One region of the Glutamicibacter sp. genome, then DNA from elsewhere that is predicted to be linked to it. Evidence: riboswitches for the same ligand, from Rfam matches in the RefSeq annotation. Region 1 holds a riboswitch; each other region holds the start of a gene.
The links. A riboswitch is a leader RNA that binds a small molecule or an ion and turns the genes downstream of it on or off. The one in region 1 is predicted to bind thiamine pyrophosphate.
Positions count from the first base shown of each region.

Region 2: it holds a riboswitch for thiamine pyrophosphate, as region 1 does, so the genes downstream of both, thiO (glycine oxidase ThiO) here and thiM (hydroxyethylthiazole kinase) in region 1, are expected to answer to the same signal.
Region 3: it holds a riboswitch for thiamine pyrophosphate, as region 1 does, so the genes downstream of both, thiC (phosphomethylpyrimidine synthase ThiC) here and thiM (hydroxyethylthiazole kinase) in region 1, are expected to answer to the same signal.

Region 1 covers NZ_JBOGEG010000008.1:33,451-35,707, forward strand. The annotation lists gene ACRDT3_RS07410 (hypothetical protein) at 1-826, shown strand, start outside; gene ACRDT3_RS07415 (GntR family transcriptional regulator) at 823-1,191, shown strand; TPP riboswitch at 1,226-1,320, shown strand; gene thiM (hydroxyethylthiazole kinase) at 1,310-2,104, shown strand; gene thiE (thiamine phosphate synthase) at 2,097-2,257, shown strand, end outside.
Region 2 covers NZ_JBOGEG010000039.1:7,421-9,677, reverse strand. The annotation lists gene thiS (sulfur carrier protein ThiS) at 1-110, opposite strand, end outside; gene thiO (glycine oxidase ThiO) at 137-1,234, opposite strand; TPP riboswitch at 1,232-1,336, opposite strand; gene ACRDT3_RS16510 (GNAT family N-acetyltransferase) at 1,416-2,257, shown strand, end outside.
Region 3 covers NZ_JBOGEG010000029.1:25,179-27,435, forward strand. The annotation lists gene thiC (phosphomethylpyrimidine synthase ThiC) at 1-899, opposite strand, end outside; TPP riboswitch at 896-1,003, opposite strand; tRNA gene ACRDT3_RS14800 (tRNA-Thr) at 1,245-1,316, opposite strand; tRNA gene ACRDT3_RS14805 (tRNA-Thr) at 1,850-1,921, shown strand; tRNA gene ACRDT3_RS14810 (tRNA-Met) at 1,969-2,045, shown strand; gene ACRDT3_RS14815 (GTP pyrophosphokinase) at 2,128-2,257, opposite strand, start outside.

The DNA.
Region 1 (2,257 bases):
GTCGGGTGCGGGGATCGAGTACCACGACCAAATGAGCGCCATCGGCAACACTCTGGACTGGAGTGCAAATTACGCGATGCTCGGAATTTCTGCCTTGATGCTGTTCTGGCGGCCACCGGGGAATTTTGAGAACGAGCGCCGTACAACTGCCACGGCTTTCAGCAGGTTGCGCGAGCAATTGCTCTCACTCCAATATGTCACTGCCATCGCCACGATGGTGGCCCTGTACGCGGCGTGGTTCCTCTTGCCCGTTCCCGACCAGAACGCATGGCCTACCGGCGAGCGCGAAACCTGGATACTGGTGGTCTTGACCGTTGCCGCACTGCTCTACTTGGCGTTGAACGCCCTCTACCTGAACTACGTGAACTTAATATCACGCAAAGCCGCAGCACTTCCCAAGTATTCGGCTCCGCTTCCAATATGGGCCTATATTTGCGCCGGAACGTTGGCCGCTGCCTGCGCCTACTTCCTGATCAATCCCCCATTGGACTATCTGTGGGGATTCGTCGCGCCGCGAAGGAGCATTGTCGTCGGGCTCATTGCCCTGTTGGCATTAGCCCACGCGGGTTTCGTCTGGTGCTCGCGTCGCGCAACCATTCCGTGGTCCGTCTCCGCAGCCGAAGAAATCTGGTATCGCCGAGTCCTGGAACTCCGCTCGTTGCGTGCGGTCGCCAGCGCCATCCTCGCAATGCTAGTTGTCGGATACGAATTCCCGATGCGGCTGGATCTTGCCGCATTGCTGGTCTTCGCCGTCCCAGCGGTCATCTTCCTGGAACGCCCCCGCAGTTCAACGGCACATTCATCTCAGGCGCCGGTCACGGCATGAGCACGCAGATCCGGGTGGATTTGGAGGCCGCCACCCCGCCCTACGAACAGATCCGCTCGCAGATTGCTTCGCTGATCTCCTTGGGCGAGCTGCCCGCGGGGACCAAGCTGCCAACCGTGCGTGCCCTGGCCACGGACCTCGGCGTTGCTGCCGGGACGGTGGCGCGCGCCTACAAGGAGCTGGAAGCCGAAGGGCTGATTACTTCCCGGCGCCGGGCCGGCACAGTGGTCAACGAGCGGCCGCAGCCGGTGGATACCGGTGCAGACCTCCTGGCCGCCGTAGATCATCTATGGGCATTGGCGGCCGCGCAGAAGGTAGATGCGGCCACGCTCAAGGCCTTGGTGGCGCGGCGCGAGCGTAGGTAACTTGTCCTTGGAACCGGTTGTGCGTACGCTCTATGGCAGTGACACGGGGTGTCGGAGCAACCGACTGAGATGAGACCCGTAGAACCTGATCTAGTTCACGCTAGCGGAGGGATGTCGCATGGCTTTGCATGCAGTTGCCCAAGAATACCGGCAACAATCACCTTTGGTTTTTTGCCTGACCAACACCGTCGTATCCAATTTCACCGCCAATGTCCTGCTGGCATCCGGCGCTTCCCCGGCCATGACGGATCTGCCCGGCGAGGCCGGTCCATTCGCCCAGGCAGCTTCCGCCGTATTGGTGAATTTGGGAACTCCGAGCACTGAACAGCTGGCTGCCATGGAAGAAGCGGTGCAGTCGGCGAGCGCGGCAGGCACCCCCTGGGTCCTGGATCCAGTGGCGGTGGGAGCGCTTCCGGTACGCACGGATTTTGCCCGGCGCATTGTCCACCAGGGCCCGGCCCTGATTCGCGGCAACGCCTCGGAAATCCTGGCCTTGGCAGGCCGGCAGTCGGCTTCGCGCGGTGTCGATGCCCTGGATGATGTCTCTGCCGCCTTGGCGGCTGGACGCGAACTGGCGCAAGAGCATGACTGCGTGGTGGCCATTTCCGGCCAGGCTGACGCCATCATTGATGCCACGCGCACCGTCCTGGTGCATACCAACGGAATTGGCTTGACCCGGATGACAGGTGGCGGTTGCGCCCTGGGCGCGTTCTGCGCCGGAATGATTGCGGTCCACGATGACCCGTTCGAGGCCACCATCGCAGCCCACGGTTTCTACGGCCTGGCCGCGGAAAAGGCCCTGGCAAGCAGCACCGGTCCGGGCAGCTTCGCAGTCGCTTTCCTTGATGCGCTGTCCACGGCCGATCCCGATGAACTGAAGACTTTGAAGCACGAGGAACTGAACCATGCATAATTACGGCGCTTACCTAGTAGCCAACACCGCTAGCTGCACCCCACGCAGCACCCTGGAAGTTATCGAGGGCGCCGTCGCCGGAGGAATCCAGTGGATCCAGCTTCGCGCCAAGGATGAAAGCGCCCGCGAGTTCTTCGAACTGGCCTGCGCGGC
Region 2 (2,257 bases), on a different contig from region 1:
GAGTTGGCGTCCAGTGCTTTGCCGATCTGCGTGCTGATGAATTCGCGAAGGGTGGTCCCCTCGTCCAGGTTCAGTTGCCGGGAATTGAAATTGATGCCAATGCTTTTCATGGTTGTTGCTCCGTTCGGTGAGTTGTCTAGTTTGCTTTCGCAAAGCGGTGGGGATCCACAGCTTGGTGCAAGGGGTGGGTTTGGTTGCCGTGGACGAGATCCGCGGTGAGCATTGCGCCCAGCGGGGCCAGCAGGACGCCGTGCCGGGAGTACCCGGTGCAGAGCAGCAGGCCCGGATCAAGGCGCCCAAGCAGCGGCCGGTCATCTGGCGTGGCGGGACGTGCCCGGGCAGTTGCCTCGTTCAGCGTGCAGTCGCTGATGCCGGGGACTAGCTTTCGCGCATTGTCCAGCAGCAGGTGCATGGCGCCAATGTTCACTGCCGGTTGCCGGTCTTCTCGAACGCTGGCTCCAAGGACGAGGCTGCCGTCTTTTCTCGGCACGAGATACACCGGCTCCCGGTGCACGATGCCGCGGATGGTGCGGGTGATGAGCGGCGGGCCTGCTGGCCCCTGGATCCGGAGGATGTCCCCGTAGACCGGGCGCAGTGGAAGTTCTTTCAGGCCACCAAGTGTGCCAAGACCGGTGGCCACGATGGTTTGCTCTGCTTCGAGGATTCGGCCCGATGCGGTGCGCACTGCGGTGATCCGGTTCCCGTCGGTCACCAGGGCCTGCGCCCGTTCCTCGATGAGGTGCGGACGCAGATGCTCCAAGAGGATCTTGACGATGGAGCGAGGGTCGACTTGGTGGTCATCTTGGCACAGGACCGCGCCGGAAATATTGGCGGCCAAAGCTGGTTCAAGTTTGCGGGCCTGGCTGGGCAGGAGCTTTTGCGCTGATAGGCCCAGGGATATTTGCAGTTCGGTCAGCTCATGCAGGGCTTCGCGGTCAGCAGGCTCTGCGGCGACAACGAGGGTGGAGTTTTGCAGGTAGTCCGGGCGTTGCCCGGTGACCGATTCGATGTGCTCGATGAATTGCGGATAGGCGGCATTCGAGGCGGCCAGCAGCTGGTGCAGCGGGCCATTGCCCCAGACCGTTTCGGCTGCCGGGGCCAGCATTCCTGCCGCTGCGTAGCTTGCACCTTGACCGGGTGCTGGATCGATGAGAGTGACGGTGTGTGCGCGTGATTCCAGCTCGAACGCGACGGCCAGGCCAATAATCCCGGCGCCAACAATGTTGACATGCACAAGGGCACGCTTCCTTCCTACGGCGGCATGACCCGCATCAGGTGTAGCGGTCGGCTCGGTGCCCTCTCAGCCTGGTCGATTCAGGCTCCCGCGGATTACTGCGATTATAAGCATGATGCAGCTCATAAAGGCGAACTTTATTGAATGCAGATCCGTCATCTTCTGTGATGTACTTGCTGACATGGCATCCCATGATTTCCCTATCGCGCTTCCCCAGGGTTCTGCGCTGTCCAACGCCATCATCTCGTTGGAGCAAGAACTCCTGGAATCCAGCCAACGCCATAGCCAGGCGCAATTGGAACGACGCTTGCATCCTCGGTTCGCCGAGGTGGGAGCCAGCGGGCGAACCTATGATCGCGAGGCCATCATTGCCCAGCTTGCCCAGGAGCCGGCACGGGATGCGGGCTCGTTGACGGTCGAAAGCCCGGTGGCTATCCAGCTTGCAGATCAGCTGGTGCTGCTGCGCTGGAGGTTGCTTTCTGGTTCCCCCAGCGAGCGCAGTTCGCTGTGGATCCATGAGCAGGGCCGCTGGCAGCTGCTCTTCCACCAGGGCACGGCCGCCGCGCGGCCACTTTCCCCTGCAGGACCGAAGGAAGCCGAGCCTGCCGACGCTGAATTCTCGGTGCGATGGCTGCGCCTTTCGGATGCCGACGCCGTCTTTGAGGCGTTTTCCTCGAACCCCGACATGAAGCGCCAGGGCGACGCCGATTCCCCGCAAAAGGCCGAATCGTACGTGCGCGCACTGCTGGAGGCCGGGGACCGCCAGCAGGCGTTGGCCATCGCATATCGAGATCGGCTGGTTGGCTTGGTGTGCGGTACGGTAGATCCGGAAAATCAGAACGCGTGGGTCTGGTATTGGATGAACCAGAATTACCGGGGCAGGTCGCTGGCCACTAGAGCGGTGGCAACCTTGGCGGATTACCTGTTCGACGAGCTGGGCCTTTACCGCTTGGAGCTGGGCCTGCGGGCAAATAATCCCGGGTCGAAGCATGTAGCAGAAAGCAACGGCTTCCTGCACGAAGG
Region 3 (2,257 bases), on a different contig from region 1:
GCCATGATGGATCCGCCGCGCGAGACCATGCCGGTGACCCGGTTGGCAGTCAGCGGGATGTAGCGCAGCAACACGCCGGCGTGGATGGTCATGTAGTCCACGCCCTGCTCGCACTGTTCTATGACGGTGTCGCGGAAGATCTCCCAGGTCAGTTCGTTGGCTTCGCCATTGACCTTCTCCAGCGCCTGGTAGATCGGCACGGTGCCGATGGGCACCGGGGAGTTGCGGATGATCCACTCGCGGGTGGTGTGGATGTCATCTCCGGTGGACAGGTCCATTACCGTGTCCGCGCCCCATTTGGCCGCCCACTGGAGCTTGGAGACTTCTTCTGCGATTGAGCTGGTCACCGCCGAGTTGCCGATATTCGCGTTGATCTTGACCAGGAACGCCTTGCCGATGATCATCGGCTCGGATTCCGGGTGGTTGATGTTCGCCGGGATGATGGCTCGTCCGGCCGCGAGCTCGCTGCGCACCAGCTCGACATCGCATTCCTCGCGCAGGGCCACATAGCGCATTTCCGGGGTGATGATCCCGGCGCGCGCGTAGTGCATTTGCGTCACTCGGGCTCCGCCAACGGCCCGCAGCGGTGGGGCTGAGCGTCCAGCCCATTCCGCGCTGGCCGTGCCGCGGCGGACCGCTGAGCGCCCGTCGTCGTGCAGGTTGCGCTCGCGACCTGCATAGGTTTCCACGTCCCCGCGTTCCAGGATCCACCGCTCGCGGAAGGGCTGCAGGCCTTGGGTGGGTTCGCTTCCCGGTCCGCTGGTGCGATATACCGCCAGCGGCTCGTTGGGCTTTCCATTGGGGGAGTCTGCCAATTCGATCTGCGTGACGGGAACAGAAATTCCCGCAGATTCGCGGTAGGCAAGGGTGTGGGCAGGGTGCTGTTCAAATTGTTCCACTGGGGAAACTCACTTCCTTCGCCGGCATTACCCGGACAGGTTCAACGGTCGCGGACGGCGATAGCCCGATCTCAGCCCTTGCCAGGGCACCCGTGTGGTCGCGAATAACTTAGCACGCTTGGGAGGAAGAAACGCAAATCCGGTGGTCAGAGCCTTGACATCAAGGGAAGGGCGAGGTGCTGGTTCCTGCGGGCCTGGATTCTTTGCGTTGGCCGGAGAACGCTTGCCAGGGGCACCAGGAATCCAGGGTGCACGGCATGGCCGATAGCCGCACGATGAGTTCGCGGCATCTGGGGAGTAACGAAAAGAGAGGCAATCTGGAACCAGATTGCCTCTCTTATTTCGAGCCCCCTGCCGGAATCGATCCGGCGACCTCGTTCTTACCAAGAACGCGCTCTACCACTGAGCTAAGGGGGCAACAGGTAAATACTTTACACAGGTTTTTGAGGTTTGCAAAATCCGTCGGGGATTTGTTGCTGAGGTCACAATATTCCTACTCAAGTCGGGAATGGGCGACAAGGAACCGATGCGATCATGCCGGTTGCCGGGATCCCGGTTCGCGGCCTGGATTCCAGTTGCCGCGCATCGGAGCAGTGCCTGCGCCCATGGTGGACCGGGTGCATTCAAGCACTGTCTTTGCCCGGGGATCGGGAGTGGGGAATCGGGCTGAGGTCAGGGAGTGCCGAGTCGGGATATCCGCCGGTTGGCCATCGGTGGAAGTTCGCGAGATTTTATCCCGCACCCCTGGGGGAATCCGCGATTGACCGCAAGGAATGATCTAGTGAGCATCGTCACCTGGACACTTTTTGTCCCATCCTTCGTCCCTGATGACCAGATGTCAGTTCGCAAATAGTTGCTGACTAGGTGTTTTATTGAATTTTCCGAGTGTTTACCGGGCCGATCTGCCGATTTTTCTTTGCAGGGAAACCCGTGTAGAGTATTTACTCGTTGCCCCCTTAGCTCAGTGGTAGAGCGCGTTCTTGGTAAGAACGAGGTCGCCGGATCGATTCCGGCAGGGGGCTCTGAGTGAGAAGCTTTCTTGGCTTCTACTGGATTGCTTCTCACTTGTGGCGGCGTAGCTCAGCTGGTTAGAGCGCACGACTCATAATCGTGAGGTCCCGGGATCGAGTCCCGGCGCCGCTACCAAAACAAAGATCCTCAGCTTCGGCTGAGGATCTTTTTTGGTTTCCAGGCCCTGAAGCAACATGTTGCTTCGGCGCCGGAACGGCTAGCTGCCCGTGTCCTTCTCCTGGCTCCCGGCCTTGGCTTGCTGAGCCAGCGAGAGCAGCCCCTGGATCGCCTTCGTATCGAAATCAGCTTCCTGGCTTGGCGCCTGATTGGCATCGTGGCCGTGGACT